DNA from 4 places in the Ensifer sp. Root423 genome. Region 1 is predicted to be linked to each of the others. Evidence: predicted binding sites of a transcription regulator. Region 1 holds the regulator's gene; each other region holds the start of a gene.

Evidence for each region. Region 1 encodes LexA, which represses DNA repair genes until DNA is damaged. Its sites were predicted from a motif close to TGTTCNNNNTGTGTTCNG; they were not measured.
Region 2: the regulator LexA is predicted to act here: its motif matches at 4,077-4,094, upstream of recA (recombinase RecA).
Region 3: the regulator LexA is predicted to act here: its motif matches at 1,787-1,804, upstream of ASD01_RS00730 (ribonuclease T2 family protein).
Region 4: the regulator LexA is predicted to act here: its motif matches at 3,093-3,110, upstream of ASD01_RS01055 (ATP-dependent helicase).

What each region holds. Positions count from the first base shown of each region.
Region 1 is NZ_LMEG01000015.1:62,973-70,981, forward strand. It holds gene ASD01_RS16055 (hypothetical protein) at 1-286, opposite strand, end outside; gene ASD01_RS16060 (hypothetical protein) at 405-1,037, opposite strand; gene ASD01_RS16070 (hypothetical protein) at 1,361-1,657, shown strand; gene lexA (transcriptional repressor LexA) at 1,894-2,616, shown strand; gene ASD01_RS16080 (hypothetical protein) at 2,705-3,046, opposite strand; tRNA gene ASD01_RS16085 (tRNA-Cys) at 3,244-3,317, opposite strand; gene ASD01_RS16090 (thermonuclease family protein) at 3,470-4,204, opposite strand; gene ASD01_RS16095 (hypothetical protein) at 4,416-4,709, opposite strand; tRNA gene ASD01_RS16100 (tRNA-Asn) at 4,860-4,934, shown strand; gene ASD01_RS16105 (cryptochrome/photolyase family protein) at 5,033-6,496, shown strand; gene ASD01_RS16110 (SAM-dependent methyltransferase) at 6,582-7,835, shown strand; gene ASD01_RS16115 (SMR family transporter) at 7,914-8,009, shown strand, end outside.
Region 2 is NZ_LMEG01000014.1:20,932-28,940, forward strand. It holds gene cckA (cell cycle histidine kinase CckA) at 1-1,509, shown strand, start outside; gene ASD01_RS15375 (hypothetical protein) at 1,571-1,849, opposite strand; gene ASD01_RS15380 (pseudouridine-5'-phosphate glycosidase) at 1,925-2,854, opposite strand; gene ASD01_RS15385 (carbohydrate kinase family protein) at 2,886-3,833, opposite strand; gene recA (recombinase RecA) at 4,153-5,241, shown strand; gene alaS (alanine--tRNA ligase) at 5,473-8,009, shown strand, end outside.
Region 3 is NZ_LMEG01000001.1:141,156-149,164, reverse strand. It holds gene ettA (energy-dependent translational throttle protein EttA) at 1-781, opposite strand, end outside; gene ASD01_RS00730 (ribonuclease T2 family protein) at 991-1,773, opposite strand; gene ASD01_RS00725 (alpha/beta fold hydrolase) at 1,960-2,895, shown strand; gene ASD01_RS00720 (DMT family transporter) at 2,907-3,860, shown strand; gene ASD01_RS00715 (thiamine pyrophosphate-binding protein) at 3,908-5,554, shown strand; gene ASD01_RS00710 (cupin domain-containing protein) at 5,864-6,214, opposite strand; gene ASD01_RS00705 (protein tyrosine phosphatase family protein) at 6,278-6,616, opposite strand; gene ASD01_RS00700 (DUF4432 family protein) at 6,709-7,554, opposite strand; gene ASD01_RS00695 (L,D-transpeptidase family protein) at 7,719-8,009, shown strand, end outside.
Region 4 is NZ_LMEG01000001.1:220,077-228,085, forward strand. It holds gene ASD01_RS01050 (adenylate/guanylate cyclase domain-containing protein) at 1-429, opposite strand, end outside; gene ASD01_RS01055 (ATP-dependent helicase) at 585-3,050, opposite strand; gene ASD01_RS01060 (carboxymuconolactone decarboxylase family protein) at 3,184-3,591, opposite strand; gene ASD01_RS01065 (hypothetical protein) at 3,716-4,360, opposite strand; gene ASD01_RS01070 (hypothetical protein) at 4,336-4,713, opposite strand; gene ASD01_RS01075 (EthD family reductase) at 4,706-5,020, shown strand; gene ASD01_RS01080 (cyclase family protein) at 5,219-6,040, opposite strand; gene ASD01_RS01085 (efflux RND transporter periplasmic adaptor subunit) at 6,358-7,539, shown strand; gene ASD01_RS01090 (efflux RND transporter permease subunit) at 7,599-8,009, shown strand, end outside.

The sequences.
Region 1 (8,009 bases):
CGAAGCGGAAGGTCAGGTCGTACTCTTTGCCGACCTCAAGCGACCTCCAGTCGTCGCTGGCGAAGCTCATATAGAGCGGCGACTCGGAGCCCTTGGGATAGAACCCAAGGCGCAAGGTGACCCCGCCGTCGAATACCGATGAGATGAAGCAGGAGCCCTCCATCGAGGTGTCGGAAGCAACGGTCCAGCCGTCGACATCCTTCCACTTGATGATTTCGGACTCCTCAGCCGCGGCCGATCCCGCGGCGATCAGACAGCTTACCAATCCGACCAGCAATCTACGCATGCAAAACCCCCGTTTGCCCGCATTTTGATAGGTCCCCCCGTCACTGTCGAGGGTACCTAGCCGATCCCAGGCAATATTTTAGGAATATTCACCTCTCTGCGGCAAGCGGACGCGCCCATCACATGGCGAAAGGATCTTTCGACGACTTGGTCTGGCCGCCGCCGGCAAAGGGATCGTTGTTCGGCGCATTGCCACCGGCACCCGCAAAGGGATCGTTCGCCGCTCCCTGACCGCCATTCGGGATCAAGGCGCTCACCGCCTCCTGGCACTTGAACATCTCGCTTACCGCCTTCATCGAATCACGCAGGCTGAGGCTCGCGACGACGCGCCCCTCGAAGGCCAGCGCCAAGGTGTTCTTGCGAACGAATTCGGTAAAGAAGTCGGTGTTGGAAAAGTTGACGACAAGGGCCCTGGCGCCGGTCAGATCAACACCGAACGCAACGGCCGGCCACTGACGACCACGGTCGAGCTGCAAGGCAACATCGTATTCCCGCTGCGGCTCGATGGACTTCCATTCGGCATTGCCGATCGAAAGAAACGCCAGGTTCGTCGATCCCCGCGGATAAAAGCCGATACGAAGGATAGCGCCGGCGTCATAGCTCGTCGCCGCGTAACACGAGCCGCCCAGGGAGCGATCGGATCCCACCGTCCAGGCGTTGATCCGTTTCCAGATATTCGAACGCCCTTCTTCGGCAGACGCCGCTCCAGCCGTGAGCAACAGGCCGAGCACCACCAACGACAATCTATGCATGCAACCACCCCACTTTCCACGCAAAGTTATCTTTTTTTAGAGGCCTGTCGAGACGGTGAAGGCCCTTCCCCGCAGGGATTTTTGCGCGCCCCAGGCCCGATGCGAAAGCTGGCAGCTCCGATGCATTCTCCGCGCCGGTCCATGAAGAACGGCCGAGACGAGGTTGAGATCGAGCGGCTGGCGCAAATCAGCCACAGCCTGCGGGCAAAGAGCTGTTGAACATGGCAGAGTGATCGCCATGCTTGCTGGACTTCGGAACGAAAGCGCGGTTCACATCGTTTACCAACCCGTAGTCCCACCCCTTCATCAAGTGGACGATCACCGTGCTTGCCGCCCTGCTTCTCGCTTCGATAGTCGCATCGCCCAATATGCCTGACGTCAAGCTCAGTGCCGCGACGGTGGATGAACTCCAGACCGATTTCGAACGGGCCGTGCCGTGCCATCAGATCGATGGACGCAATGTTTGGAAGGGCGCGCTCGCCTTCTACATCCAGTCCTTCGTTTATGACGGCGATACGCCCGTTGCGACCGATGCGGCCGACGCAGTGCTTCCGGAAGACAACAGCGCCGAAACGGTGAAGGAGTTCGAAGACGCCTGCTCGGCCTCGCAAGCGACTTAAGTCTCTCCGCGAAGAGAGCCGCGATTCGTTCGAATCACGCGCGCGATTGACCTGCCCGGCGCTGTTTTGGGACGCAACCGTCGCCGAAAACCGCCCCGCTCCCGCAAAAGTGACCAATCGCCCCCCACAGAAGCAGCCAATTGCCTGAATTCACGGAATTTTAGGCACTTGCGGAACACATATGGAACAGATAGTGTCTGTTCTTGATTTGTTTCACGCCTCTGGAGCGACGTGCCATGCTGACCCGCAAGCAACAGGAATTGCTTCTGTTCATCCACGAACGCATGAAGGAGTCGGGCGTACCGCCGTCTTTCGATGAAATGAAGGATGCGCTCGACCTTGCGTCGAAGTCCGGCATTCACCGTTTGATCACGGCGCTCGAAGAACGCGGGTTCATTCGCCGGTTGCCGAACCGGGCGCGCGCGCTCGAAGTCATCAAGCTTCCGGAAGCCTACGCCGCCGGCCAGCAACAGCCGCGCAGGGGCTTCTCGCCGAGCGTGATCGAGGGCAGCCTCGGAAAGCCGCCGGCCGCCGCTCCTGCCACGCCGAAGCCGGCGCCGGTCGCCGAAAGCACGTCTGTTTCCGTCCCGGTGATGGGGCGCATCGCTGCCGGCGTGCCGATCTCGGCGATCCAGAACAACACCCATGACATTACCGTTCCGCTCGACATGATCGGCAGCGGCGAGCATTACGCCCTCGAAGTAAAGGGCGATTCGATGATCGAGGCCGGCATCTTCGATGGCGACACGGTGATCATCCGCAACGGCAACTCGGCCAATCCCGGCGACATCATCGTGGCGCTCGTGGACGACGAGGAAGCGACGCTGAAGCGCTTCCGTCGCAAGGGCGCGTCGATTGCGCTCGAAGCGGCCAACCCCGCCTACGAGACGCGCATTTTCGGACCGGATCGCGTGAAGATCCAGGGCAAGCTCGTCGGGCTGATCCGCCGCTACCATTGAATTCCAGGCAGAACGCCGAATCAAAAGAGCCTCGCCACTGAAAGTGGCGAGGCTCTTTCCGTTTAAGGCGACCTGAAATCCAGATCGCTTATTCGTGGATCGTGTATTCGCCGAGTTCGCAGAGATCCTGCGTGTCCTCGGTCGTATCGAGGGCCGAGCCTTCCTCGAATTCGAATCGCATGTCGTATTTGCAGACGTCCCGCCCGTCGGCAATGGTGATCTCCATGCTCTCGCCGGGGTTCAGGACCTGCCGACCGAAAACATCGTCTTCCCATTCATTGACGCCGACCGGCGACGTATAGAAATTCGTCAGTACCGCGCCGGTGTTGTTCTTCAGCTGGAAAACCAGGTCGTCCGCGCGCGCCTCCATAGCGGTCGCCGCAAAACACGCCAACGCCGTCAGGATCAGTCTCTTTTTCATTGATGCCATTGCCTCCGTTCTTAATGTTGACGGACGCTACCGATACGGTTGATCTCAGCGGAGTCATCGTTCCCCCTCTACCGAATTCACCGAAGCGATAAGATCCGACGGAGGCATAGGCGACGTGGCTTGCGCGGACGTGTCGCGAATTTTACCGCGCTGCCCTAAGGCAGAACGCCAAACCAAATTTAACGAGGTGAGATTATTGGAGGCCTCGCCCGGAATTGAACCGGGGTACAAGGATTTGCAGTCCTCTGCGTCACCACTCCGCCACGAGGCCTCACAGCTCGGATAACCAAGCGTTGGCGCGGATTTAGAATGATTGCAGAAAAACCGCAAGAGGCATTTTCTGAAAAACGCGCCGTCGATTTGCAGGACGGATACTTTCCACAGAACGATCGACGATGTCCGCCGATCGTCTCCCAGCTGATCTCAGCACCAGGGCGTCGGGCGCCCTTCCCACGGCCGCACGAGCCCCTCGGAAACGAGTACACGTCCAAGAGATTGGTCACCGCGGGTGACCAGGCGCAGTTTCTCGCCGGCCTTGGCATCTGATCGCCCTCCCGCCGAGATCAGCCTGAAGTCGCCTGCATTCAGCAATTCGCGCAGGCGCTGCTTGGCGTAGAAGCCGCGCGAACGCTCCTTGTCGCAGCTTGCCTGGCGGATTCGCGGCGCATCGACATCGGCGACGCGGATCGTCTCGCCATGGAAGACGAAGGTCGCGCCATCGATCACGCAGTTGTCGTTGCGAATGCCGCAAAAATAGAACTGATCGGTACGGATGGATGCCGTCTTCACCTCTTCATTCGGCCGCACGAGAGGGGTTGGCGGCGTGACGCCGACATTCACCGACGGCACCGGGGCGGCCAGGGCAACCTTCGTCGCCGGGTTGGGCTTCGGATTCGGTTTGTGCCTATCCGCCTGCTGGGCAACGCGCTCCTGCGCTTCAGGAACCGCGCGCTGAGGCTTCGGCTTCGTTTCCGATCGCGATGCAAAGGCCATGACATCGGAAACCACCGGCCAGTGCCGCAACTCGGCGCGATGGTCGTAGGCCATGACGCCGCCAAGGGTGAGCGCTGCGGCCAGATACCACGGCGCCATGCCGCCCTGTTTGCTGGTGCTTCGGCCCGAACTGCGGCGTCGACGTTTCGTAGTGGCTTTGGCCATCGGTCCCCATCCTGATTCGAGACCGCATTATGCGTTTGATGGGTTGCCGAAAAGTTTTCGAGGGCACCCCAACAGAGGGGAAGACCGCCAGGAACCGGTCATTCGCCTGCGCGGCCACGGCCCTTGTTGAGAGATTCGGAATTGCTACGGGACGGCCAAAACTGCCGACCGCCCTGCCCTCGACAACAAGATCGTTAAATCGGCGTCCGCCTCAGGAGCCGTTCGACGAGTTGGCCTTCCCGCGCCAGCGCGCCCACCAGACGGCCAGACGACGACGGCGGCGGCGAACCGAGGGAATGTCGTGGGAAAGCACGATCAGGCCCAACGGTATCATCCAGAAGCCCAGCACGGGCAAGAAACCGAGAAAACCACAAAACACCAGCAGCGAACCCAGCAGGATGCGCAGCAGGGGCGAGTCGGGCAACGCGATACGCCATTTTCCCAGCACGATCTGTCGTGTTTGCGGATCAATGCCGAAATGCGTCTGCTTCCTGTTTTTATTCATCATTCCCTATCCGGCGTGTTTTCCCACAATTGGGGACTTCTCCACAGCCTCGCAACGGAACTTGTCATTTTTTTTGAAAAAAGCGCTTGGCAAATCAGAAAAGCATGCGTATTAGCAGCCTCACTTCTGAAGCGCACACGGCGCGGATGATCCCTGGTAGCTCAGCGGTAGAGCATTCGACTGTTAATCGACAGGTCGCCGGTTCGAATCCGGCCCGGGGAGCCACTTTCTAAAAGAGCCATTTGCAGCGATGCGAATGGCTCTTTTTCATTTTGCACCTATGTTCTCCAGGTGATCAATCCCCAACCTCCCGATGGTTCTTCATGACAAAGGCCGCGGCGCCGCCCATCATCGTCTGGTTCCGCAAGGATCTCCGCCTGGCCGACAATCGCGCCCTCTCGGCTGCCGCCGGCGAGGCAGCCGTCATTCCCCTCTATATTCGCGAACCCGCCGACAGCGGCAACGGTGCGCTCGGGGCGGCGCAGGCGTGGTGGCTGCACCATTCGCTCGAGGCCTTGGGCGCAAGTCTCGCGCGGCACGCTTCTCGCCTCGTTCTTCGATCAGGCGCGCCGCTTGACGTGATTGTCGAGATTGCGCGCGCAAGCGGTGCGGAGCGCATCTACTGGAACCGGCGCTACGACCCGAACGGCATCGCCACGGATACCGCGCTCAAGAAGGCGCTGGCCGAGCGGGGAATCATCACGGAGAGCTTTGCAGGACAATTGCTGCATGAGCCCATGCGGCTGCTGACGACGACGGGCGGCCCCTACCGCGTGTTCACGCCGTTCTGGCGCGCGCTCGAACTGAAAAACGAGCTGGCACCGCCGATCGACCGGCCGCACCATATCGCAGCCCCGGGAGCATGGCCGCGATCGGAACGCCTTGACGACTGGTCGCTGCTGCCGACGAAACCGGACTGGGCGGCGACATTCAGCGAGGTCTGGACGCCGGGCGAAGACGGTGCGGCCACCCGTCTCGAAGAATTCGTCGATGAGAAGCTCGACGCCTACAAACGCTGCCGCGACATTCCCGACGCGGATGGCACATCCCTGCTCTCGCCTCATCTCGCCTTTGGCGAAATTTCGCCGGCGCAGGCCTGGCATGCGGCAGCTGGGCCCCAGGCCGATAGCGGCGAAGGGGCGGCCACCTTCCGCAAGGAACTCGCCTGGCGCGAATTCTCCTATCATCTGCTGTTTCATTATCCGGAGCTTGGCCGCCGCAACCTCGACCGTCGATTCGACCGCTTCCACTGGCTGAACGACGAGGACGATTTTACTCGATGGACCAGAGGGCTCACCGGATACCCGATCGTCGATGCCGGCATGCGCCAGCTATGGCGCCACGGCTACATGCACAATCGCGTTCGCATGATTGTCGCCTCCTTTCTCATCAAGGACCTGCTCGTCGACTGGCGCAAGGGAGAAGCCTGGTTCCGTGACACGCTGGTCGACGCGGATCCGGCCAACAATGCCGCAAGCTGGCAATGGGTCGCCGGATCGGGCGCGGACGCCGCACCGTTCTTCCGCATCTTCAACCCGGTCCTGCAAGGGGAGAAATTCGATCCCGACGGTCTCTATGTGAAGCGCTTCGTGCCGGAGCTGGAGCGCCTCCACCCGCGCTATGTCCATCGCCCCTTTGCAGCGCCCGCCACGACCCTTGCCGAAGCCGGCATCGAACTCGGCACGACCTACCCGAAACCGATCGTCGACCATGCCCTTGCCCGCGATCGGGCACTGGCAGCCTTCCGGCAGATCACAAGCGCAGCGGGACTCTCCGAGGAGACGTAGAGCCTCCGGTAGAATTCCTCAGTTGGCGTCTCGCCCGATTGCGGCTAGGCTCACGTTACGGATGCAACAGCTGAGGGGGTGGTGTATGCGTAACCTGGAAGCCGATTTTGCTGCATTTGCCGGTGCGGTGGAGCTATCTTCCGAAAATCTGGCGACGGCCGTGCGGGATTTCCCGCTCAAGGCGCGCATGGTGCTTGGCGCCCTGGTGCACCTTCAGGTGGGAACGTTGATGCTCGCCACGCCAGACGGCCGCAGGCTGGTGATCAAAGGCGCCAGGGCCGGCCCCAGCGCCATCCTCAACCTCAACAACTGGAACCTGCCGCAGCGTGCTATCTCGGGCGGCACCATCGGGGCTGCGGAAAGCTACATCGACGGCGACTGGGACAGTCCCGATGTCGGCGCCTTTCTCGAACTGTTCCTCGTCAACGCCGAAATCGGCAGGAATTTTCCGAACCGTGCGCGCGGGCTCCTTCGCCTTTTCGACAAGTTCCTGCACTGGCGCAATGCCAACACCCACTCCGGCGCGCGCCGCAACATCTCGGCCCATTACGACCTCGGCAACGCCTTCTACAGCGAATGGCTGGATCCGAGCATGACCTATTCGTCTGCGCTTTATGCAACGGGCGCCAATGATCTTCGCTCAGCGCAGAAAGCCAAATACCGCGCGCTCGCGGAAGCGACGAACCTGCGCACCGGCGATCATGTGCTTGAGATCGGCTGCGGCTGGGGCGGCTTTGCCGAGTTCGCGGCAACGGAAATCGGCTGCAAGGTCACGGGGCTGACGATCAGCCGCGAGCAACTGGCCTTCGCACGCGAACGCATGCAGCGTGCGGGCCTTGCCGACCGGGTCGAATTGAAGTTCCAGGACTATCGTGAAGAAAAGGGTACCTATGACCGCATCGTCTCGATCGAGATGTTCGAGGCCGTCGGCGAAAAATTCTGGGCAACCTATTTCTCGCAGCTGAAGCGGTGCCTGAAACCCGGGGGCAAGGCCGGACTGCAGATCATCACGATCAAGCCCGAATCCTACGAGGAGTATCGTTCCAATCCGGATTTCATCCAGAAATACGTCTTCCCGGGCGGCATGCTGCCAACGCGCGAGCATCTGGTCGAGCTTGGCCGCAATGTCGGCCTGCGGATGATCAACGACTTCGGCTTTGGCGTCGACTATGCCCGCACACTCGGCGAATGGCGGGAGCGGTTCTGGGCGGTCTGGAACAGGATCGAGCCGCTCGGCTTCGACCTGCGCTTCAAGCGGTTGTGGGAGTTCTACTTCTACTACTGCGAGGCCGGGTTCCGTGCCCGCAACATCGACGTCCGGCAGATCGTCTTCGAGTGAAGCGCACGGCGCGTCTTTACCGCGTCACCCGTAGCGCTTAAGAGGCGGTCGATCCAAGTTTCTGTTCAAAGGTACAGCATGCGTCTTGCATGGTTTTTCCTCGCGCTCGCCATCGCGACCGAAGTGGTGGGCCTGACGGTGATGAAGGCCGCTTCCGAAAGCGGCTCCTATCTC
Region 2 (8,009 bases), on a different contig from region 1:
CGCACCAACGCGCCGTTCCTGAAGCTGTTTTCCAGTCTCGTCTCGCAGGACGACGTCGAGCGCGGCGCGCTGATCGATGCCGTGGTGCACGAAACCGAGAAGCTTCGCCTGCACGACGCGCTGGCGGCCGCCAAGGACCGGCAGGGCGACATCGCGCCGATCGACGCGCTGCACCCGACCGATGGCGAGCGCCATTTCCGCTTCTACGTCAATGCCGTGATCGACCAGACCGATCAGGCGCCGGAGGAAGCGGCGATCATCTATGCGCTGGAGATTACCGAGCAGAAAGCGCTCGAAAACCAGATGGCGCAGACGCAGAAGATGAACGCCGTGGGCACGCTTGCCGGCGGCATCGCGCACGACTTCAACAACGTGCTGACGGCGATCCTGCTGTCCTCCGACCACCTGCTTCTGTCTGCCCGGCCGGCCGATCCGAGCTTCGCCGACCTGATGGAGATCAAGCGCAACGCCAACCGTGCCGCTGTTCTCGTGCGGCAGCTGCTTGCTTTCTCGCGCAAGCAGACGATGCGGCCGACGGTGCTCAACATGACCGACGTGATCGGCGACCTGCGCATGCTGGTCGACCGCATGACCGGAACGAACGTCAAGGTCGAGGTCGACTATGGTCGCGATCTCTGGCCGGTCCGGACCGATCTCGGCCAGTTCGAACAGGTGCTTTTGAACCTCGCGGTCAACGCCCGCGACGCCATGCCCCAAGGCGGCATCATTGCACTTCGCACCCGCAATCTGCCGGCGGCGGAGGTTTCGGCCTTCGGACGCCGTGAGCTGCCGGAGGAAGACTTCGTGATGGTGGAAGTTTCCGACCAGGGAACAGGTATTGCGCCCGAAATCCTCGACAAAATCTTCGAGCCGTTTTTCACGACCAAGGAAGTGGGCAAGGGCACCGGTCTCGGCCTGTCGATGGTCTATGGCATCGTCAAGCAGTCGGGCGGCTACATCTATCCGGAATCGGAAGTGGGCAAGGGCACGACCTTCCGCATCCTCTTGCCGCGCCATATCGAGGTGCCGGTTGCGCCCGAGGAGCCCGCGCAGGCAGGCACCGGAACCGTTGCTGCGCCGGTGGTGCAGACGATAGCGGCTCCCGTGGTCAAGACCGAGGAGCCGACCGATCTCACCGGAGATTCGGCAGTCGTGCTGCTCGTCGAGGACGAGGAGGCTGTTCGCCGCGGCGGCAAGCGCATGCTGGAAACGCGCGGCTACACCGTCTACGAAGCGGGCTCCGGCGTCGAGGCGCTCGACATCATGGACGAGCTCAACGGCGCCGTCGATATCGTCGTATCCGACGTGGTGATGCCGGAAATGGACGGACCGACGCTCCTGACCGAACTGCGCAAGAAGTACCCGGACCTGAAGTTCATCTTCGTCTCGGGCTATGCCGAAGACGCCTTTGCCCGCAACCTGCCGGCGGATGCCAAGTTCGGCTTCCTGCCGAAACCGTTCTCGCTGAAGCAGCTGGCGGTATCCGTGCGCGAAATGCTCGATTCCTAGAGCCGTTGAACGCCAGAGGATATCGACCGGGGTCGGCGCTGGGTACGTTAGGCTTCCGCCCCTAGTCGTTCTGCTGCCTTGACCAAGGCCCATTGGCCGAGGCGCGCGTTGCCGACCAGCCGGGAGGAAGATCGGCTATCTCGTCAAGGTCGGTGTGGCGCTCGACGACCTCCGCCATCGCGACCACCAGCACTTTCGCCATGTCGATCGGTGCGCCATCTGTAAACGCCCATGAATGATCGTCTTCATGATGTGTTGCGACGAGAACCGGGTGCCCCGCGAGCACCGAGCGGCAGGTAACGCAGGCAACATCAGGTGCTTGATCAAACTTCCAACGCATCGTCAGCCTTCGCCAATGTAAAAAGCCCGGCGCTTGCGGGCCGGGCTTCTCTATTTCTCGCCGTTTCTTACCGGATTACTTCACGTTCAACGCGACGGCGATCTCGCCGGCAAGCCGGGCATTGTTCTCGACCAGCGCGATGTTGGTCTCGAGGCTGCGGCCCTCGGTCATTTCGAAGAGGTTGCTGAGCAGATAGGGCGTGACCGCCTTGCCGGTGATCTCGTCGTTCTCGGCATTGTCGAGCGCGCGGGCGATATAGATTTCCATCTCTTCGCGCGGGATCTCGGCAGCTTCCGGAACCGGATTGGCGACCAGCATGCCGCCTTCGACGCCGAGCAGCTCGCGCATGGTCTGGAAGTTGGCGATCGCGGCCGGGCTGTTCAGCATCAGCGGGCTCTTGAGGCCGCTGTCGCGTGACCAGAAGGCCGGGAAGATTTCGCTGTCATAGGTGACGACCGGAACGCCGCGGGTCTCGAGCACTTCGAGCGTCTTCGGAATGTCGAGGATCGCCTTCGCGCCGGCGCAGACGACGATGACACCGGTGCGGGCGAGTTCATCGAGGTCGGCGGAGATGTCAAAGGAGAGCTCCGCGCCACGGTGCACGCCGCCGATGCCGCCGGTCGCAAAGACGCGGATGCCGGCGCGGGCAGCAGCGATCATCGTCGCGGCGACGGTGGTCGCGCCGGTGCGGCGCTCGGCGATCGCGAAGGCGAGATCGGCGCGCGAGACCTTCATCGCGCCCTGGGTCTTGGCCAGTTCTTCGAGCTTGGCATCGTCAAGGCCGATATGCAGTACGCCATGAATGACGGCGATGGTCGCCGGCACGGCACCCTGTTCGCGGATGATCGCTTCAACGCTGCGGGCCATGTTCAGGTTGCCCGGGTAGGGCATGCCATGGGTGATGATGGTCGATTCCAGCGCCACGATCGGCGCGCCACGCGCCTTGGCGGCTGCGACCTCGTCGGAATATTCCATCGGCAGGAAGGGGGAAGCGGGTTTGGTCATGGTCTTTCCTTGGGAGTTCTGCTGGCAAATGTCATGACAGCATTTGGGGCGCGGGCACAAGGGCCAGCGCCTGTTCGAGATTGGCCGCGGACATCTCTTCGGATGCGGCCAAGGGAGAACGCAACGTCAAACCGGCGGCTGCGATGCCGTGCCGCAGGCAATCGGCGATATCGCGGCCGGCAAGGCGGGCGGAAAGGAAGCCGGAGGCGAGCGCGTCGCCAGCGCCGGTGACGTCGGCAAGGGCGGGCAGGGCCGGCGGCACGACGACACAGGCGCTGTCGCCCTCGAAGGCAACGACCGTACGGCCGCCCCGGGTCACGACGCCTCCGTTGATGCCCAGACCGCGCAACAGGGCCGGCCATTCTTCCGCCTCGGCCGCCTCCTTGCCGGCCAGCGCCCGCGCCTCGGATTCGTTCATGAACAGGAACGAGAGATGCGAGAGGCACGGCCGATAGCGGATGACCTTGGCCGGCGAAACAGCGATGCCGGCGACGAGGCGGCCGTTGCCGGCAGCCGACTGGGCAAGTGCGGCGATCGTTTCTTCCGGCAGGTTGGCATCGGTCAGCACCAGCTTGCTCGCGGCGATGACCTCGCGGAGCGCCCGCCGCTGCAACTGCCGTGGCGAGAACAGCCGGTAGAGCTCCATGTCGGCAAGCGCAATCACCAGATTGCCGTCGTTTTCGAGGATCGCCGTATAGCTCGGCGTCTGGCGATCAAGAAAGGTGAGGGGACTGTCGATGACGCCAGCGGCGGCCGCGGCTGCGGTCACCATCTCGCCGGCCGCATCACCGCCGCGGGTGCTGATCATGCGCACGCTGTGGCCAAGCCGCGCCAGGTTGCGCGCGGCATTGAAACCACCGCCGCCCGCTTCTTCGAACCAGCTTCCCGGATTGCTCGATCCGGGCGCTGTCGTTCCCGATATACGGCCGCGCCTGTCGATATGCGCGCCACCGAAAACGGCGATGTCAGCTTGCGTCATGAATGTTCCTCTGCTTGGCCTATCGGCCGAATATCTGTTGGCATCCTGCAATGCCGCGTCGCAAAGCGCCACGCGCCCGACCTGCTCAAAGTCTCATGCGCAGGCGAATCGGCCGAGCCTTGCCGGGCAGGTTCGAAGGGCTGGCGCCAACATTCGAAAACTCTGGTTTCGTTCCGTGAACAAGAATCGAACGTATCGTGAAAAGCTATTGTTTTTCAATGCGTTGTCGCGCTCTTGCAAATACGGAACAAAACATGTACAAAAACTCCTGCGGCGGCTTCATTGCCTCGGTAGCTTCAATAACCTAAAGGTGGACCAAATGGCACAAAACTCTTTGCGGCTCGTAGAGGACAAATCGGTGGATAAAAGCAAGGCACTTGAAGCGGCACTTTCCCAGATCGAACGTTCGTTCGGTAAGGGATCGATCATGAAGCTCGGTGGGAAGGACAGCATCATTGAGATCGAGACGGTTTCGACCGGCTCTCTCAGCCTCGACATCGCGCTCGGCATTGGCGGCCTGCCGAAGGGCCGCATCGTTGAAATTTACGGCCCGGAAAGCTCGGGTAAGACGACGCTGGCGCTGCAGACCGTCGCCGAAGCACAGAAGAAGGGCGGCATCTGCGCCTTCGTCGATGCTGAACACGCGCTTGACCCGGTTTATGCCCGCAAGCTCGGCGTCGATCTCGAAAACCTCTTGATCTCGCAGCCCGACACCGGCGAGCAGGCTCTGGAAATCACCGACACACTGGTGCGCTCCGGCGCGATCGACGTTCTCGTCGTCGACTCGGTTGCCGCACTTGTGCCGCGCGCCGAAATCGAAGGCGAAATGGGCGACAGCCTGCCGGGCATGCAGGCCCGCCTGATGAGCCAGGCGCTGCGCAAGCTGACGGCGTCGATCTCCAAGTCGAACTGCATGGTCATCTTCATCAACCAGATCCGCATGAAGATCGGCGTCATGTTCGGTTCGCCGGAAACCACCACCGGCGGCAACGCGCTGAAGTTCTACGCCTCGGTTCGCCTCGACATCCGCCGCATCGGCTCGGTCAAGGAGCGCGAAGAGGTCGTCGGCAACCAGACCCGCGTCAAGGTCGTCAAGAACAAGATGGCGCCTCCCTTCAAGCAGGTCGAATTCGACATCATGTATGGCGAGGGCGTATCGAAGACCGGCGAACTGGTCGACCTCGGCGTCAAGGCCGGCATCGTCGAAAAGTCTGGCGCCTGGTTCTCCTACAACAGCCAGCGTCTCGGCCAGGGCCGCGAGAACGCCAAGACGTTCCTGCGCGACAATCCGGATCTCGCGCGCGAAATCGAGACGGCGCTGCGCCAGAACGCCGGCCTGATCGCTGATCGGTTCCTCGAGAATGGCGGTCCGGAAGCGGACGACGGTGACGAGCCGCCGGAAACATAAGCCGCTCGGTCCACTGAGGTTACCAGAAAACCGGTCGTCCCGTGGGCGGCCGGTTTTTTGCTGGCGTCTGGACAGTCGGATATGTGAGCGATAAAAGCCTTTGGTTCCGGCGACCCAGCGCGTTGGAGGGTGCGGTCACCACGGGTGGCCGCAGGGTTTAGGGACAATGGCTTAGTGGCGCGGCATGGGCCGGACGCGGGCCGGAATCGGTGCTTAAGAATAGGACGCAAGATGAGCGGCGTGAATGAAATCCGGTCGACCTTTCTCGACTATTTCCGCAGGAACGGTCACGAGGTCGTGTCGTCGAGCCCGTTGGTGCCGCGCAACGACCCGACATTGATGTTCACCAATGCCGGCATGGTGCAGTTCAAGAACGTCTTCACCGGCCTGGAGCAGCGTCCCTATTCGACGGCCGTTACGGCGCAGAAGTGCGTTCGCGCCGGCGGCAAGCACAACGACCTCGACAATGTCGGCTACACCGCGCGTCACCACACCTTCTTCGAAATGCTCGGCAACTTCTCCTTCGGCGATTACTTCAAGGAGAACGCGATCGAGCTCGCCTGGAACCTGATCACCAAGGAGTATGGCCTCGACGCCAAGCGCCTGCTGGTCACGGTTTACCACACCGACGACGAGGCCTTCGATCTCTGGAAGAAGATCGCCGGTTTCTCCGACGACCGCATCATCCGCATCCCGACCAGTGACAACTTCTGGGCCATGGGAGATACCGGCCCCTGCGGCCCGTGCTCGGAAATCTTCTACGACCACGGCGACCATATCTGGGGCGGACCTCCGGGCTCGGCCGACGAAGACGGCGACCGCTTCATCGAGATCTGGAACCTCGTCTTCATGCAGTACGAGCAGATCACCAAGGAAGAGCGGGTCAACCTGCCGCGTCCGTCGATCGATACCGGCATGGGCCTCGAGCGTCTCGCAGCCGTCCTCCAGGGCGAACACGACAACTACGACATCGACCTCTTCCGCGCGCTGATCGCGGCTTCGGAAGAAGCGACCGGCGTCAAGGCTGAGGGCGACCGTCGCGCCAGCCATCGCGTCATTGCCGACCACCTGCGTTCGTCCGCCTTCCTGATCGCCGACGGCGTGCTGCCGTCGAACGAAGGCCGCGGCTACGTGCTTCGCCGCATCATGCGTCGTGCGATGCGTCACGCCCAGCTGCTCGGCGCCCAGGATCCGTTGATGTGGAAGCTCTTGCCGGCACTCGTCGGCCAGATGGGCCGCGCCTATCCGGAACTGGTGCGCGCCGAAGCGCTGATCTCCGAGACGCTGAAGCTTGAGGAAACCCGTTTCCGCAAGACGCTGGAGCGCGGTCTCAATCTGCTGTCCGACGCATCTGCCGATCTGTCTGAAGGCGACCAGTTCAACGGTGAAACCGCCTTCAAGCTCTACGACACCTACGGCTTCCCGCTCGACCTGACCCAGGACGCGCTGCGCGCCAAGGGCATCACCGTCGATACCGACGCCTTCTCGGTTGCCATGGAGCGCCAGAAGGCCGAAGCCCGCGCCAACTGGGCCGGTTCCGGTGAAGCTGCGACCGAAACCATCTGGTTCGAGCTCAAGGAAAAGCACGGCGCGACCGATTTCCTCGGCTATGACACCGAGACCGCCGAGGGCGTGATCCAGGCGATCGTGCGCGATGGCGCTGTCGTAGCAACCGCCGCCAAGGGCGACACCGTCCAGGTGGTGCTCAACCAGACGCCGTTCTACGGCGAATCGGGCGGCCAGATGGGCGATACCGGCACGATCACGACGGAAAGCGGCAAGCTCACCGTCACCGACACGCAGAAGCGCGGCGAGGGGCTCTTCGTCCACTTCGCGACCGTGGCCGAAGGCACGGTCAAGACCGGCGACGCCGCCCAGCTCGACGTCGATCACGCCCGCCGCTCGCGCCTGCGCGCCAACCATTCGGCAACGCACCTCCTGCATGAGGCGCTTCGCGAAGTGCTCGGCACCCACGTGGCCCAGAAGGGCTCTCTGGTAGCGCCGGAACGCCTGCGCTTCGACGTTTCTCATCCGAAGCCGATGACGGCCGAGGAGCTGAAGGTCGTTGAAGAGATGGCCAACGAGATCATCGTCCAGAACACGCCGGTGACCACGCGTCTGATGAGCGTCGATGATGCGATTGCCGAAGGTGCGATGGCGCTCTTCGGCGAGAAGTACGGCGACGAGGTTCGCGTCGTCTCGATGGGCCGCGGCATCCACGGCTCCAAGGCCAACCGCGCTTACTCCGTCGAACTCTGCGGCGGCACGCACGTGTCTGCCACCGGTGACATCGGCCTGGTGCGCGTCGTCTCGGAAAGCGCCGTCGGCGCCGGCGTTCGTCGCCTCGAGGCGCTGACCGGTGAAGCGGCACGCGCTTATCTGAACGAGCAGGACGAGCGCGTGAAGACGCTCGCCAACACGCTGAAGGTTCAGCCGGGCGACGTGCTCGGCCGCGTCGAGGCGCTGCTCGACGAGCGCCGCAAGCTGGAACGCGAGCTGACTGAGGCCAAGAAGAAGCTGGCACTCGGTGGTGGCGGCGAAGCGGGTTCGGCCGATGCCGCCCGCGAAATCGCCGGCGTTCGCTTCCTCGGCAAGGTCGTTTCGGGCGTCGAGCCCAAGGATCTGAAGAGCCTGGCCGATGACGGCAAGAAGAGCCTCGGCTCCGGCGTCGTTGCCTTCGTCGGCGTTTCCGGCGATGGCAAGGCAAGCGCGGTCGTTGCCGTGACCGACGACTTGACCTCGAAGCTCAGCGCCGTTGACCTCGTTCG
Region 3 (8,009 bases), on a different contig from region 1:
TCTGGCGGGACGCCTCTTCGCGACCTTCCTGCTGCATGCGCTTGGCCTTCGCAACCAGGTAGGCCGAGTAGTTGCCCTCGTAGGGGATGCTGCGGCCGCGGTCGAGCTCGAGGATCCAGCCGGTGACGTTGTCGAGGAAGTAACGGTCGTGGGTGATCATCAGCACGGCGCCCGGATACTCGCGCAGGTGCTTTTCGAGCCAGGCGATCGTCTCGGCGTCGAGGTGGTTGGTCGGTTCGTCGAGGAGCAGCAGGTCCGGCTGCGAGAGCAGCAGCTTGCAGAGCGCAACACGACGCTTTTCACCGCCCGACAGGTTGGTGACTTCCGCGTCGCCCGGCGGGCAGCGCAGCGCTTCCATGGCCATTTCGACCTGACTTTCCAGATCCCAGAGGTTCTGGCTGTCGATGATATCCTGGAGCTTGGCGCCCTCTTCCGCCGTCTCGTCGGAATAGTTCATCATCAGTTCGTTGTAGCGGTCGACGATCGCCTTCTTCTTGGCGACGCCTTCCATGGCGTTTTCAAGCACCGTCTTCGTCGGATCGAGCTGCGGCTCCTGCGGCAGGTATCCGACGGTCGCACCTTCGGCCACCCAGGCCTCGCCGGTGAATTCCTTGTCGAGGCCGGCCATGATGCGCAGAACCGTCGACTTACCGGCGCCGTTCGGGCCGAGGATACCGATCTTGGCATCCGGGTAGAACGACAGATGAACGTTCTCGAGAACCTTCTTCGCGCCGTAGGACTTATTAAGTCCGGCCATATGATAGATGAACTGACGTGCCATGAGGGAATGCTCCGCAGGGATAAGGAAATTTGCCCGCTATGTAGGCGAATTATAGGAAGGGGGCAATGATCAAAGGCATCCGCCCCCGCCCTATCCCAAAACGAACATCCCGATCGGAACGCCCGGCAGGCTCTCCCGGAAGGCGCCTAAAGCCGGCGCGGTCAAGGCCGCACCATAAGGCGCTGCCATGGCCGACCGGGCGAAACGCCCTACCCGCGACCGGCAGTATCGGCGATACCCTTGGCGCACTTGAACTCGGTCGTGCCTGCGGCCTGGATCAGCGGCCCGAGGCTCGCAGCCTTCATGACATCGCCCGTGAGCCCGATCGTCAGCCCGGTGATGATGCTGCGGCCCTGCACGGTCTGGCAGCGCATGCGCACCCGGTCGCCGGCTCCAGCGCCAAAACTCTGGTCGAAGGCCTGCTTGATCGCCGCCTCATCGAGTTCCGCACCCACACGCTGGCGGAAAAGTGCCCCGACCGCCGAGCGGTTGAGCTCTTCCAGCATGCGCAGCTGCACCGAGAAATAGTCGTCGACCGAGCCGCTCTGGCAGGTGCCGCTTCGCAGCCACTGGTGCCGGTCGAGACCGGATTGCACGCCGGGCATGGCGATAAGCAGCCGCGCCGCGGTGTCGTCGGCCATGGCAAGCTTCGGCAGCTCCAGCCAGCTGCCCTTGCGGTCGGTTGCCCGCGCTTCTGCCGCGACCCCGCAATAGCTCTTGCGCAGCGGCCACAGGCGATGCAGCGAGAGGTTGGTGGCATCGAAGCGTTCCGCCGTCTGGCTCTCGCATTCCTTGCGTTGCGGCCGCGTCTCGCAGAAACCGGGCTGCCAGCTGACCGCCAGCACGTAGTCGGTGCGGCTGGTTGAACTCGCCGGCGGAGCACCCTTGGATGCGTCTTCACCGGCAGCAAAGGCGCCGGAACCAAGCAACAGCGTCAGCGCTGCTAGGATGCCCGCCACAGAACCTGATATCGCTTTACAAAAACGGACCATGATATCCTCCCGCAAAAACAAAACGGGAACAAATATCGCCCAAAACGGGAAAATTGCAACCCCTAATGTAATGCACCGTCAAATCGCTTGTGACCTCATGCGCAACGATCAACAAGCGGCGATTGCCTTTGCCACGCAAATCGATTTGAAATCTCAAAGGTCTGTCGATTGCTTCCGGGAGTAGAGATGTTCGGGCAGGTGAAGACGCATCAGAGCCCGACCGGTGCCAGCTTGAGCTGGCGGCATTTTCCGGCAACCACAGAAGCCCGCGGCATCCTTCTCGTCAGCCATGGCCTTGCCGAGCATTCCGGCCGATATGCCCGCTTTGCCGAGGCGATGGCCGGCCACGGCTTCCATGTCTATGCCCACGACCATCGCGGCCACGGCGCGACGCAGGCGCCTGACGCCCAGCTTGGGATGTTCGCAAGCCGCGACGGCCTCGACAAGATATTCGCGGACATCCGGGCAGTGCGGGAGATTGCGACCACCGCCCATCCGGGCTTGCCGGTCATCCTCTTCGGCCATTCCATGGGTGGACTGATCGCGCTCAATGCCGCCGAAACCGATCCCGGCCTCTACGATGCGCTTGCCGTCTGGAACTCCAACTTCCGGCCGGGCCTTGCCGGCCGTGGCGGACAGGTGATCCTGAAGATCGAAAAGGCGCTCAAAGGGTCTGACGTGCCGAGCCCGCTTCTGACCAAGCTCACCTTCGGCATGTGGGGCGGCGCCATCAAGGATCGCAAGACCGATCTCGACTGGCTGTCGCGCGACGATGCCGAGGTCGCCAAATACGCCGCCGACCCGCTCTGCGGCTTCGATGCGACGGTCTCGCTCTGGCTCGATCTTTTCCGCCTGTCCTTCGATGGAGCCCGGCCCGACCGGCTGGCGCGGCTCCGGAAAAACCTGCCCATTCATCTCGTCGGCGGCAGCGCTGACCCGTCGACCGAGATGGGCAACGCCGTCCGCTGGCTTGGCACGAAGATGAAAGCCGCCGGTCTCAGCGACGTTAGCGTCACCGTCTATGACGGCATGCGCCACGAAACACTGAACGAACTCGGCCGGGACGAGGCGACGGCCGACTTTGCCGCCTGGTGCCTGCGCGCCGTCGCAGGGCGGCGCTGACCGGAAATATCATGGCCGACATGTCGCTTCCCAAGATCGCCGCCGACCACAACCGCATCTCCTTCGGGCTGACACTGATGGTGATCTCGGTGCTTCTGTCGCCGCTGATCGACATCTTCGCCAAGCTCGCGATCGCCACCGTTCCCTCGGCCGAAATCACCGCCGTGCGCTTTCTGCTGCAGGTCGTCTTCATCCTGCCGATCGTGCTCTTCCGCGGCAGCCTGTTTGATCTCACCTGGAAGAAGACCGGGCTGCACGCGTTGCGCGGCGGTCTGCTGGTCGTGACCATGCTCTCCTTCATTACCACGCTGAAGGTCATGGAAGTCGCCGACGCGATCGCGATCTTCTTCGTCGAGCCGATCATCCTCACGATCCTTGGCAGCATCTTCCTGAAGGAGACGATCGGCTGGCGGCGCTACACCGCCTGCGGCGTCGGCTTCTTCGGCGCGCTGCTCGTCATCCAGCCGAGCATGCAGGAGGTCGGCTGGATCGCCCTTCTGCCTGTTGTGGCCGCCTTTGGCCTTGCCGTTTTCCTGCTCGTCACCCGCATGGTCGCGCAAAATGAGGACCCCTGGTCGATGCAGTTTCACGCCGGCGTCTGGGGCGCGCTCTTCTGTCTCGTGCTGCTTTATTTCGGCGAAGGCACCGGTTCCGGCATCTTCGATCCGGTCTGGCCAGAAGGGTACACCTGGTATTACCTGCTCGGCGTCGGCGTCACCGCCACCATTTCAGGCGTGCTCGGCGTCTATGCCTATCGCGCCGCCCCGGCCTCGGTGCTGGCGCCGCTGCAGTATCTCGAAATCGTTTCGGCCACGATCTTCGGCTGGCTCGTCTTCGGCGACCTGCCCGACGCGCTGAAGTGGCTCGGCATCGCCATCATCATCGGCTCCGGCCTCTACATCATCTGGCGCGAGCGCCGCGTGCACAAGGACACGAGCGTCGCTCCGGTGTCGCCAGCCATCTGACAACAAAGCCATCTGAAAACAAAAGAAAGACCATCGGGAGGAATATCATGAAAACTGGAGGTCAGCTCATCGTTGACGCGCTCGTCGCCAACGGGGTGAAGCGCATCGCCTGCGTGCCGGGGGAAAGCTATCTCGCCGTGCTCGACGCGCTCTACGACACCGACATCGACGTGCTCGTCTGCCGCCAGGAAGGCGGGGCCGCGATGATGGCGGATGCCTGGGGGCGGCTGACCGGCGAGCCCGGCATCTGCATGGTGACCCGCGGCCCTGGCGCGACCAACGCTTCCGCCGGCCTCCATGTCGCCAAGCAGGATTCGATCCCGATGATCCTCTTCATCGGCCAAGTGCAGAGCGAAGCGCGCGAGCGCGAGGCCTTCCAGGAGATCGAATACCGCCGCGCCTTCACCGAGGTCGCCAAATGGGTGGGCGAGATCGACGATCCCGCCCGCATTCCGGAATTCGTCACCCGCGCCTTCGCGGTCGCCACGTCCGGCCGCCCCGGCCCTGTCGTGCTGACGCTCCCCGAGGACATGCTGACCCGCAGCGCCGAGGCGCCCGCCGCCAAACCCTACCAGCCGGTCGAGGGTCATCCAGGTCCGGCGCAGATGAAGCGGCTCGGCGAAATGCTGAGCAACGCCAAGCGCCCGATCGCCGTCCTCGGCGGCACTCGCTGGACAGCGGAAAGCGTTGCTGAATTCCAGCGCTTCGCTGAACGCTGGAAGCTGCCGGTCGGCTGCTCCTTCCGTCGCCAGATGCTGTTTGATCACCTGCACCCGATGTACGCCGGCGACGTCGGCATCGGCATCAACCCCGCTCTGGCAAAAGAGGTCAAGGAAGCGGATCTCATCCTGCTTATCGGCGGCCGCTTCTCGGAAATGCCCTCGTCCGGCTACACGCTGATGGACAGCCCCTACCCGCACCAGACGCTGGTGCATGTGCATCCTGACAGTTCCGAACTCGGCCGTGTTTACAGGCCGGAGCTGGCGATTGCCGCCAGCCCGCGCGACTTCGTCGCCGCGCTCGAAAGCCTTGCACCGCCGAGCGAACCGAGCTGGTCCGCACGCACCGAGACCATGCACGCCGCCTATCTCAAGTGGTCGACCCCGCCGGAAACCGGCCCGGGCGCGGTGCAGATGGGCCCGATCATGAACTGGATCGAGGCGAACGTGCCGGAGGATACGATCTTCACCAACGGCGCCGGCAACTACGCCACCTGGGTGCATCGCTTCCACCGCTTCCGCCGCTACGCCACCCAGGCAGCCCCGGCTTCGGGCTCAATGGGTTACGGCCTGCCGGCGGCGGTCGCCGCCAAGCAGCTGCATCCGGATCGCGAAGTCATCTGCTTTGCCGGGGATGGCTGCTTCCTGATGCACGGCCAGGAATTCGCAACCGCCGTGCGCTACCGCCTGCCGATCATCACCGTCGTCGTCAACAACGGTATCTACGGCACGATCCGCATGCACCAGGAGCGCGACTATCCCGGCCGCGTCAGCGCCACCGATCTCACCAACCCGGATTTCGCAGCCCTTGCCCGCGCCTATGGCGGCCACGGCGAGACGGTCGAGAAGACGGAAGAGTTTGCCGACGCCTTCCTCAGGGCGCGCGCCAGCGGCAAGCCGGCGATCATCGAGATCAAGCTCGATCCCGAAGCGATCACCCCGACGCGCACGCTAAGCGAGATCAGGGCGGGCTGAGCAAGTCTTGTTCGTGAAGGGTCCAATCACGGCGCAGACGCGCCGTGATTGGATTTCTGTGACAAGCACAGGAATGAGGGCGATGGAGCATTTGCGATAGGGCCCTTCTACCCACGCGCCCGCGCTTCTGTGCCTGCGAGCGCGCGGGCGAAGCGACGCTTCTCAGGGCGTCGTGCGCCAATTGAACGCCGATCGGCCACCATTATACCTCCCTCATTCCTGCGTTTGTCACAGGAGTCCAGCAGCGCCGCCTCGGCGGCGCGGGGAACGATCACGCCCGCTAACTGCCTGCGAGATACGTCCAGCCGCTTACTCCAGCCATTCCGTCGAAAACGCACCGGCCTCATGCAGATCGGTCGTCTCCAGGCGCCCCGGCCCGAGGTTCTCGAACTTGTGCGGCACATTGGCCGGCGCCACGACGATCTGACCGGCCTCGGCATCGATGATGCGGTCGCCGACGGTGAAGCGGGCGCGGCCGACGCGGACGATGAAGGTTTCCGGATAGGGATGGCGGTGCAATTTCGGCCCGTACCCGATCTCGTCGGTGGAAACGAAGATCACCGAAAGGCCTGCGCCATAGGCGCCGCCCTCGAATTCGCCCTTCCAGGCGTCGGGCTCATCCGCCCATTGCTCCCGCGAAATGAGATACGCTTCGGCCATGCCGATCCTCCACTGTCAGATGGAACGATGCGGCCGAGCGCGAGAGTTTGGATTTTGCGTGGCTCAGCCGCGGATATGCTGGGTCTGCTGGTAGACGGCCGTCGAGCGCGCGCCGGAACGGCAATAGCCGAGCATCGGCCGCTGGAACTCGTCGAGCGCGTCGACCATGCTCTTCACGGCATCGGCGGTCACGCCCATCGGGCCGACGGGAATGTGCTTGGTTTCGATGCCGAGTTCTTCGGCACGGGCGGCGATGGAATCAAAGGTCGGCTGGTCCGGCGCCTCGAAGTCCGGGCGGTGGCAGACGATGGACTTGAAGCCGAGCGCCTTGATCTGGTCGAGGTCCTCGACCGCGATCTGGCCGGTAACCGAGTATTCGTCGTTGATCTGGCGGATGTCCATGGTCGTCTTCCTTGAGGCAAATTTCCCGGCCTCTGATGTAGGCGCAGCCTTATCTCCCGTCAATTCAAAAGCCGCATCGTCAAGGCGCAGGATCAGACGACCGAAAAGGCGATGGCGTAGCTGCGCGCCTCGCCCGGCTGAAGCGGTGTCAGTTCCCCGGCCGCGGCCAACTCCGGCCGTTTGGCGATCCGGTGCGATACCGGCTCGATGCTGATCACGTTGGCCTCGCCGCGCTGGCAGCGCCACATCTGCAGGAAGGGCAAAGTATCGGCCCGGAACCGCACTTTCAGATTTCGGCCGCCGAGCCCCGCGAGATCCGCAAGCGTGACCTCCGACCAGCCATCGGAACCGACGGCCGCCGGCAGGCAGAAATGTGCGCTCTCGCCGGTGCCGAAGCACCAGGCGCTCTCCCCGCCTGCAAGCGAAGCGCTGACGATGCGGGTCTCGTCCCCGAGCAACCGGCCGCCAATGTTGAGGTGATACATCATGACAGGCGGAAAGGCGGTGACGCCGGAATTGACGACGCGATCTTCGAGCACCACTTCGTGCCGCGCGGCATCGATTCGCCAGCGCCGCTCGACCCGGGCCCGCCCGCCATCGGCGAGCGCCACCTCGATCGTCGCCGTGCACTCGGCCCCGTCGCTCGCCATCTCCATGTGGCTGACGGCTGTTCCGGCCAGTGACCCGTGCAGCGGATAGCGTGCGCCTTCCGCGCCACCTTCGATCGCCTCGGGATGGCGGATATGGTCTGGACCGCAGGTAAAGAGAAAACCGGCCAGCGCCCGGTCGATCCTCGGGTCCCCATCCGACGGGATCGCAGCACCCGGCGACAGGTCGACGCCGTCGACGACGAAGGCGGCGATATCGAGCGCCGAGAGCCGGTCGAACAGCACATGATTCTCTTGAAAATCCTGTGGTTCTTCGAGCGTCTTCAGCATGTTCTCTTCCTCAAATCGGCCGCAGAATCACTGCAATCACAAAGAGATGATAGCTGAGGAGAGACGCATTTCACCGGTTGAAGCCCGGGATTGCGCCGCCTAGATAGAATTTAACTGCTTGTTCATGATGAATTCATTTTTTTCACATTAACGTCGAAATCGAAATGTATCGCGCCACATTCACCACAATGAAAACAGGTTCTCTCGTGACGTCAGCGACCCGCACAGGCCTCTCGCTCCTCGCCGCAGTCGGCTTTCTTGCCGTGGATCTGACGGCCGCCTTCGCGCAGGACTATCGCGGCTACAATCGCTATGGCGACGATGTCATGCTGGTCACGCCCGACGGTGAAATCCTCGATTATGTACCCCGCTCCGACGAAGTACAGACCATGCGCGACAGCCGCGGCCGCACGCTTCTGATCGACAGCTGGGGTAATGTGGTCGCAACCGTGGTG
Region 4 (8,009 bases), on a different contig from region 1:
GATGACCGTGATCGCAGCCATGGCGCTGAGGACCGTGACCAGCGCCATGTTTTGAAACCCGAGGATCGCGAAGGCGACCGGCGTCACGCCGAGCAGCGTCAGCAGGACGCCGGAGTCCCGACCGACATAGGAGGCGATCCAGACGAGGACCACCACGCAGATACCGAATTCCCAAAGCCCTGACGCGACGCGGCCGAAGCGATGAAAAAGCGGCGTCATGGCGGCCGCGACGGCTAGGGCGAGATTGGCATAGACGAGGGGAATGAGGCTCGGCTCGCCATAGAGTGCGTAGATGAGGGCAAAGCTCGTGGTGGTGACGACGATCACACAGGCCGCGACATTCGCGACGAGGATGCCTTCACGGTCACCCTCCGCAACATTTGCGGCGCCCAGCTCCAGCAGGCTGCGAACAGCGCTCGTCCAGGACATGTCTCCACCCACTTTGCGTCGAGGGAGATCGGTACATGGTTTCGTTCAAACGCGAGAATTGTGCCCGCAATATTATTGCACTTCGCCGGTTGGCGCCATGAGATCGATGGTTGTGCAGTCCATAGGGAGTGCACGTGAGGAGGGCTTCGACCTCCTCACGCCTTCTCCACAAATCCATCCAGCACCCGCTTCTGGCCGGCGCGGTCGAAGTCGATGGTGAGCTTGTTGCCTTCGATGGCGGCGATGTTGCCGTTGCCGAACTTCATGTGGAAGACGCGGTCGCCGACCGAGAAACGCGAGGGTTCGGTGGCCGTCGATTTCGCCACCAGCTCGCCGTCGATCGTGCGGCCGCGCGGGCCGCTTTCGCCGTAGCCGATGCGCTCGACCGCGTGGCCGGAGCGGGTGCCCCAGTTGTCGCGGGTGGCGTCGGAGCGGTGCTGCTGGGCGCGCTTCCAGCCGGGCGTGGAGTAGTTGTTCTGGAAGGGATCAGCCTTGTCGAAGCGCGACTGGCCGTAGCCGCCGCGACCATAGCCGCCATAGGATTGTTCATTCTCGGCCACGTCCACATGGGCGAGCGGCAGCTCCTCGAGGAAGCGTGACGGCATGGTCGACTGCCAGAGGCCGTGGATGCGGCGGTTGGAGACGAACCAGATGTGGCAGCGATGCTTGGCGCGGGTGATGCCGACATAGGCGAGGCGCCGTTCTTCCTCAAGGCCGGAGCGGCCGCCCTCATCAAGCGCGCGCTGGTGCGGGAACAGGCCTTCCTCCCAGCCGGGCAGGAAGACGGTATCGAACTCCAGGCCCTTGGCCGAGTGCAGCGTCATGATCGAGACGGCATCGAGGTTCTCGTTCTGCTCGGCATCCATGACCAGAGCGACGTGTTCGAGGAAGCCGCGCAGGCTCTCGAAGGCTTCCATCGAGCGGATGAGTTCCTTCAGGTTTTCCAGCCGTCCGGGGGCTTCCGCCGTCTTGTCGTTCTGCCACATGGCCGTATAGCCGCTCTCGTCGAGGATCTGCTCGGCAAGCTCGGTGTGCACGGTCGTTTCCAGCAGGCTCTGCCAGCGGCGGAAATCGGTGACGACGTCGAACAGCGCCTTGCGCGCCTTCGGCTTCAGCTCGTCGGTCTCGATGATCTCGGAGGCCGCCGCCAGCATCGGGATGTCGCGGGCGCGGGCATAGTCGTGCAGCGTGCGCACGGTGGTGTCGCCAAGACCGCGCTTCGGCGTGTTGACGATGCGCTCGAAGGCGAGATCGTCGGCCGGCTGGCAGACGAGGCGGAAATAGGCCATGGCATCGCGGATTTCGAGGCGCTCGTAGAAGCGCGGGCCGCCGATGACGCGGTAGTTGAGGCCGAGCGTGACGAAGCGGTCTTCGAATTCGCGCATCTGGAACGAGGCGCGCACAAGGATCGCCATGTCGTTGAGCTTGTGGCTCTTGCGCTGCAACTGCTCGATCTCTTCGCCGACGGCGCGGGCTTCCTCTTCGGAATCCCAGGCGGCGTGCACCTGCACCTTCTCATCATCCGGATCGGTGCGGTCGGTAAAGAGCGTCTTGCCGAGGCGGCCCTCGTTGTGGGCGATCAGGTGACCGGCAGCGCCCAGAATGTGCTCGGTCGAGCGGTAGTTGCGCTCAAGCTTGATCACCTTGGCGCCCGGGAAATCCTTTTCGAAGCGCAGGATATTGTCCACTTCCGCGCCGCGCCAGCCATAGATCGACTGGTCGTCGTCGCCCACGCAGCAGACGTTCTGCGGTACGCCCTTGGGGCGCTGGGCAAGCAGCCGCAGCCACATGTACTGCGCCGTGTTGGTGTCCTGGTACTCGTCGACGAGAATGTAGCGGAACTTGTCGTGATAGTCCTTCAGCACATCCGCATGCATGCGGAAGATGCGGATCGGGTGCAAAAGAAGATCGCCGAAGTCGCAGGCGTTCAGCGTCAAGAGCCGGTTCTGGTAGGCAGCATAGAGTTCGCGGCCCTTGCCGTTGGCAAAGGCGCGGGCGTCTCCCTCGGGGATCTGGGCGGGATCGAGGCCCTTGTTCTTCCAGCCGTCGATCATGCCGGCAAACTGCTTGGCCGGCCAGCGCTTGTCGTCGATGCCTTCCGCCTGGATGAGCTGCTTGATCAGCCGCACTACGTCATCGGTGTCGAGAATGGTGAAATCGGAACGCAGGCCGACGAGCTCGGCGTGACGACGCAGCAGCTTGACGCCGATCGAGTGGAAGGTGCCGAGCCAGGGCATGCCTTCGACCGCATGGCCGACGAGCACGCCGATGCGCTCCTTCATCTCGCGCGCCGCCTTGTTGGTGAAGGTCACCGCCAGGATCTGCGAGGGAAAGGCGCGGTTGGTCGAAAGGATATGGGCGATGCGGGTCGTCAGCACCCGGGTCTTGCCGGTGCCGGCGCCGGCAAGCACGAGCACGGGGCCATCGAGCGTCTCGACCGCTTCGGACTGTTCCGGGTTGAGGCCGGAGAGATAGTCCGGGCGCGGCTGGGCGCGATCGCGCGCCGCCATGGCGCGCGCGGCGATGCCGCCCGTTGCCGGAATACCTGCGGGGGCGGGCTGCTGCTTGCGCGGCGCCGGCTCCTCGTCGAAGAAGGGAATATCGTCGAAACCACTCATCATGCGGCTCAATGTAGTGATTCGGTGGGGAAAGGCCAGAAAGGATGTTCTTCTTTTATTCCGTTTTCTGCGCCAGCCGCACCAAGCCTGTGGAAAGACAGGCGATTTCGAGACCGCTTATTCTTGGTCGCGCGGTCTATTCTTTTGTCTTGTCGAAGGCGGTATCCACAGGCACCTGCAGCGCCGTCGCCAACTGGTTGGTGCGGGCGGCAAGCGAGATCACCCTGAGCAGGTCCGCATGCTCGGCGTCGGTCATGCCTTTCGCCCTTGCCGCCGCCGTATGGGAATGGGCGCAGTAGCCGCAGCCATTGGTGACGGAGACGGCGATATAGAGCATCTCCTTGACCAGCGGATCGAGCGCCGAGGGCGTTGCCATCACGGCCTTCACGTCGCGCCAGGTCTGTTCCAGGAGCTCCGGATCGAAGGCGAGCCACAGCCACATATTGTTGATGAAGTCGGATTTGCGGGTGGTGCGAATGTCGTCGAACACGGCTTTGACACGCGGATCGGCTTCCGGGTTCTGAGGCGGGGATACGGTGCTCATGGGGCTCCTTCGCTGTTGTTCTCGGCGGTTGTGTGCGGGCCGGCCTGTCGCCTGAAGCGGTGACGATAGCCGACGTCGCGGCGATTGCCAGCGCTGCGTTTTGGGGAAGCCGTCGCCGATGCGTTCAGTTGGGGATTTCGTTGCACGGCTGATTGTTCGAGCCGAATGGTCCGGTCGTAAACAGCACGCCCTTGCTCGAACCCTGATAGGCGTTGCCGTTCTGCGTGACGATGAAGACCCTGCGGCCGCAGAAGCCCGTCGGCTGCGCGGCAACCACGCGCGTCTGGCCACTGGCGTCAGTGACGGTCTTGGGGTTGCAGGCGCCATAGGGTGTGTCGGCCATGCGAACGGTTGCCGTCGAGCTGCGGCTGAGCGGCGCGGAACTGCCGGGTGGGTACGTCCCCGAAGCCGTGCCTGCAGCGGCCACGGTCGATTGCGTGATCTGAAAATCCGCCGTGCTGTCGTCGTAGCGGCACCGCTTGATGGCCCAGATCCAGACGGCAATGTCGCGCACACCGCTCTCGGGATCCTCGGCCGAAGCCGCAATGGTGAGCGGGGCCAGATCGGGGACGCTTCGGCGGCGGTTACAGCAGCCGCTGTCGTTGAAGACCGGGTCGGGATTGCCATGGTCATCCAGGATGCCGGTGATTTCGAGTTTCGTGGTCGGGCCGGTCTTGTCGTCCGCCTGGACAGTCACGGTCTGACACCCCGCAAGAAGCAGGCCCATGGAGACGAGCGCGAATGTCAGGCAAAATGCATGCGGCCCCATGACGACCCCCGCCATTGTCCGTACCGCTGCCCAAGATACTCCCGAAGACTTTTGCCCGCAAACAAGCGCCTTCCTTTGCCGCGCTCGATCAACCCCGCGGCATCGTTGCCGTCCACAAACGATGCGCGTCCTTCAGCACCTTCCTCTGTCGCTATCGCAACCTCGTCGAACGCTTCGTCAGCACTCAGGAACTTCCGTGCCGTCGTCACCGGCTTCGACAAGCACAGCGAAAACGACCTTGCTCTCGTCAAACTCGCTTCAGCCAAAACCTGGTTGTGCTCTACAGGTCGGTGACCTAGAAGAAGCTTCGAACGCTCGGAGCGGCGTTCAGGCAGGAGCCCGACCATGATCAAGATGAGCGTCTACTATCCGGCCGATGGCGGCTCGAAGTTCGATCACGACTACTACCGCACCCGCCACATGCCACTGATCCAGGAACGGCTCGGCGATGCCTGCCTGCGCTACGAGATCGATAAGGGCCTTGCGGGTCGCGAGCCTGGAAGCGCGCCGGGGTTCGTCGCGGCGTGCCACGTCTACTCGCCGAGCCTCGAGACATTCCAGGAGGCGTTAGGTCCCCACCGCGCCGAGATTGCCGCGGACGTCGCCAACTATACGGACATCGCGCCCATCGTGCAGATCAGCGAAGTCGTTGGAGGGTAGGGGGCTTTGGCGCGTCAGGCGTAGCCGTTGACCTTTCCGCAATCGGCGTAGCGTTGGCGCACCATGATCCATGGTGACGCAGCCAGTGCGGAACCGGTTGACGATCGGGAACATGTGGTTGCCGTCGAAGCGTAAACGACCTTGCTCTCGTCAGGCTCGCTTCAGCCAAAACCTGGCTGTGCTCAATAGGCCGGGGGCCTAGGCCAGCGCGAAGACGCGGGCCGGGCCGCCGGTGCCGCCGCGGTGCTTCGGTGCGCCGAGGATGAGGGTTGCGCCCTTGACCGGCAGCTTGTCGAGATTGGCTGCTGCCTCCAGCCCCCAGCGACCCTCCGGCAGCCAGGCATAATGCGTGGCGAAATCGGGCGAGGGGCCATGGTCGAGCGACAGCGTATCGACGGCGATACCAGCCGCCTTGCTTTCCTCGATCAGATATTTGGCCGCCTCGACGTGGAAGCCGGGGAAATGCAGCTTGCCGCCGCCATCGGCATTGCGGAACTTGTCCGTGCCCAGATGCGCGCCCCAGCCCGACAGCATGGCGACGCAGGCGTTTTCCGGGATCTCGCCATTGGCGGCGACCCAGGCCTTGAGGTCGTCGGGCGTCACCTGCGCATCGGCATCGGCCTCAGCCTTCTTTCTGATATCGACAATCACCAGCGGCACCACCAGCTTGTCGACGGGCAGTTCGGCGACCGAGAGGCCATCGGCGGAGAAGTGCAGGGGCGCGTCGACATGGGTGCCGGTGTGTTCGTTCACCCGGAGCTCGAACATGTTGAACTTGTCTTTGGCGTAGTTGAACTTCTCCTCGCGGAAGAACTGCTGCTGGCCGAAGAAGGTCGGGAAATCTTCGTGCAACTCGTGGGTCAGGTCGGTGACGCTTGAATGCCCCTGCGCCAGCGCCGGCGGGGCCGCGCCCACGCTTGCGGCGGCAAGACCCGCGGTTCCGACCGCGGCGGCTTTGAAGAAGCTGCGGCGCGAGAGCATGCGCTCTTTCACCGTTTCCATGACACAGGCATCGCACATCGACTTCTCTCCCCCAAGAGGCCTGAAGACAGGCGCAAAGCCGGCCGAAACACGCTGCCGGCGGTTGCAGGATAGCGCAGTGTCGGCGGCTGTAAACGGTAATTCTCTAGTGAATTTCTGGACAAAGCTGCGAGGCGTCGAGCGAAGCCCCCGTGCGTCATCATCCCGCCAACAAATTCGCTTTTATTACAATTGCGTAATGATGGTATTCTGTCGTTGCCCCGACACGCGCGAACAGGGATACTCCGCGCACAATCGGAACGAACCGCCGGCCGCGCCGCGCTGGGGCGTGTTTTATGTTTAATTCGGAGACTTGAATGCGGGTTTGGAAACAGCTTGCGGTGAGCGCCGCTGTGCTTCTCGTGGGCGCAGCCGTCTGGGTGCGTTTTGTGCCTGGTGCTGGTGAAACGCTGGCGGCGATTGGTGTTTCGCATCCGCTGATTGATGCCTTGTCCAAGCCCGGCGCCGGTGGCGGCGAGGGCGGCGAACGCGGCAATGGCCGCGGGCAGGGCGGCAACAACGCCATTCTCGTCATGGTCCGGCCTTCGGGCACGTCTGTTGTCAACGACCGGCTGAACGCGATCGGCAACGGCGAGGCGATCCATTCCGTCACCGTGACGCCGACGGCAACCGGCAACCTCACCGAAATCCTCGTGCGCTCCGGCGAAAAGGTGTCGCAGGGTCAGGTCATTGCCAAGCTCGACAGCGACGACCAGAAGATTGCTGCCGACCAGGCGAGGCTGACACGTGACAGCGCACGCGAAAAGGTCGAGCGCTACCGCAACCTGAGCACTGCCCGCGCGGTAACAGCCGTGGACGTGCGCGACGCCGAAATCGCCATGCAGACCGCCGAACTGGCGCTGAAGACCGCAGAGCTCGACCTCAAGCGCCGCGACATCGTGGCGCCGTCGAAGGGCGTCGTCGGCATCATCACCGTCAATGTCGGCGACTACGTCACGACCACGACGCCGATTGCCGTCGTCGACGACCGCTCGGAAATCCTCGTCGATTTCTGGGTGCCCGAGCGCTTCGCCAACAAGATCTTCGTCGGCCAGCCGGTCACCGCCTTCGCCATCGCCCAGCCGGGCAACCAGCTCGACGGTGCGATCCACGCGATCGACAACCGCCTCGATCAGGCGAGCCGGACGCTGCGCGTGCGCGCACGGCTTGAAAACCCCGATGACAAGCTGAGGGCGGGCATGTCCTTCTCGGTCACCGTGGCCTTTGACGGCGACACTTATCCGACGGTCGATCCGCTGGCGATCCAGTGGAGTTCGGAAGGCTCCTATATCTGGCGCGTCTCCAGCGACAAGAGCGAGAAGGTGCCGGTGAAGATCATTCAGCGCAACCCGGACAAGGTGCTGGTGGACGCCGCACTGTCGCAAGGCGACGAGATCGTCACCGAAGGCGTGCAGCGCCTGCGCGACGGCGGCGCCGTGCGCATCGCCGGCCGTGAGAACAAGCAGGAACCGCAGAAGGTTGCGGAGGAAACCAAGTGAGCGGCGGCGACAGTCAGGCAAGCGGCCATGGTGCCGGCCAAGGCAGCGCCGGCGGCCAGATGTCGGCCCGCGAACGCAGCAAGACCGGCTTTACCGCACTCTTCATCCGCCGGCCGATCTTCGCGCTGGTGGTCAATACGCTGATCGTCGTTGCCGGCCTTGCGGCCTGGAACGGCATCGAGATCCGCGAGCTGCCGCAGGTCGACCAGCCGGTCATCTCGGTGACGACAACGCTCGATGGCGCCGCACCCGAGACCATGGACCGCGAGGTGACCTCGGTGGTCGAAGGGGCCGTGTCGCGCGTGCAGGGCATCCGCGACATTTCCTCGACCTCGTCCTTCGGCCGCAGCCGCGTGACGCTGCAGTTCTCCGACACGACCGATATCGGCCAGGCTTCCAACGACATTCGCGATGCGCTCGGCCGGGTGCGCAACCAGCTTCCCGACAATGTCGACGAGCCGAGCATCGTG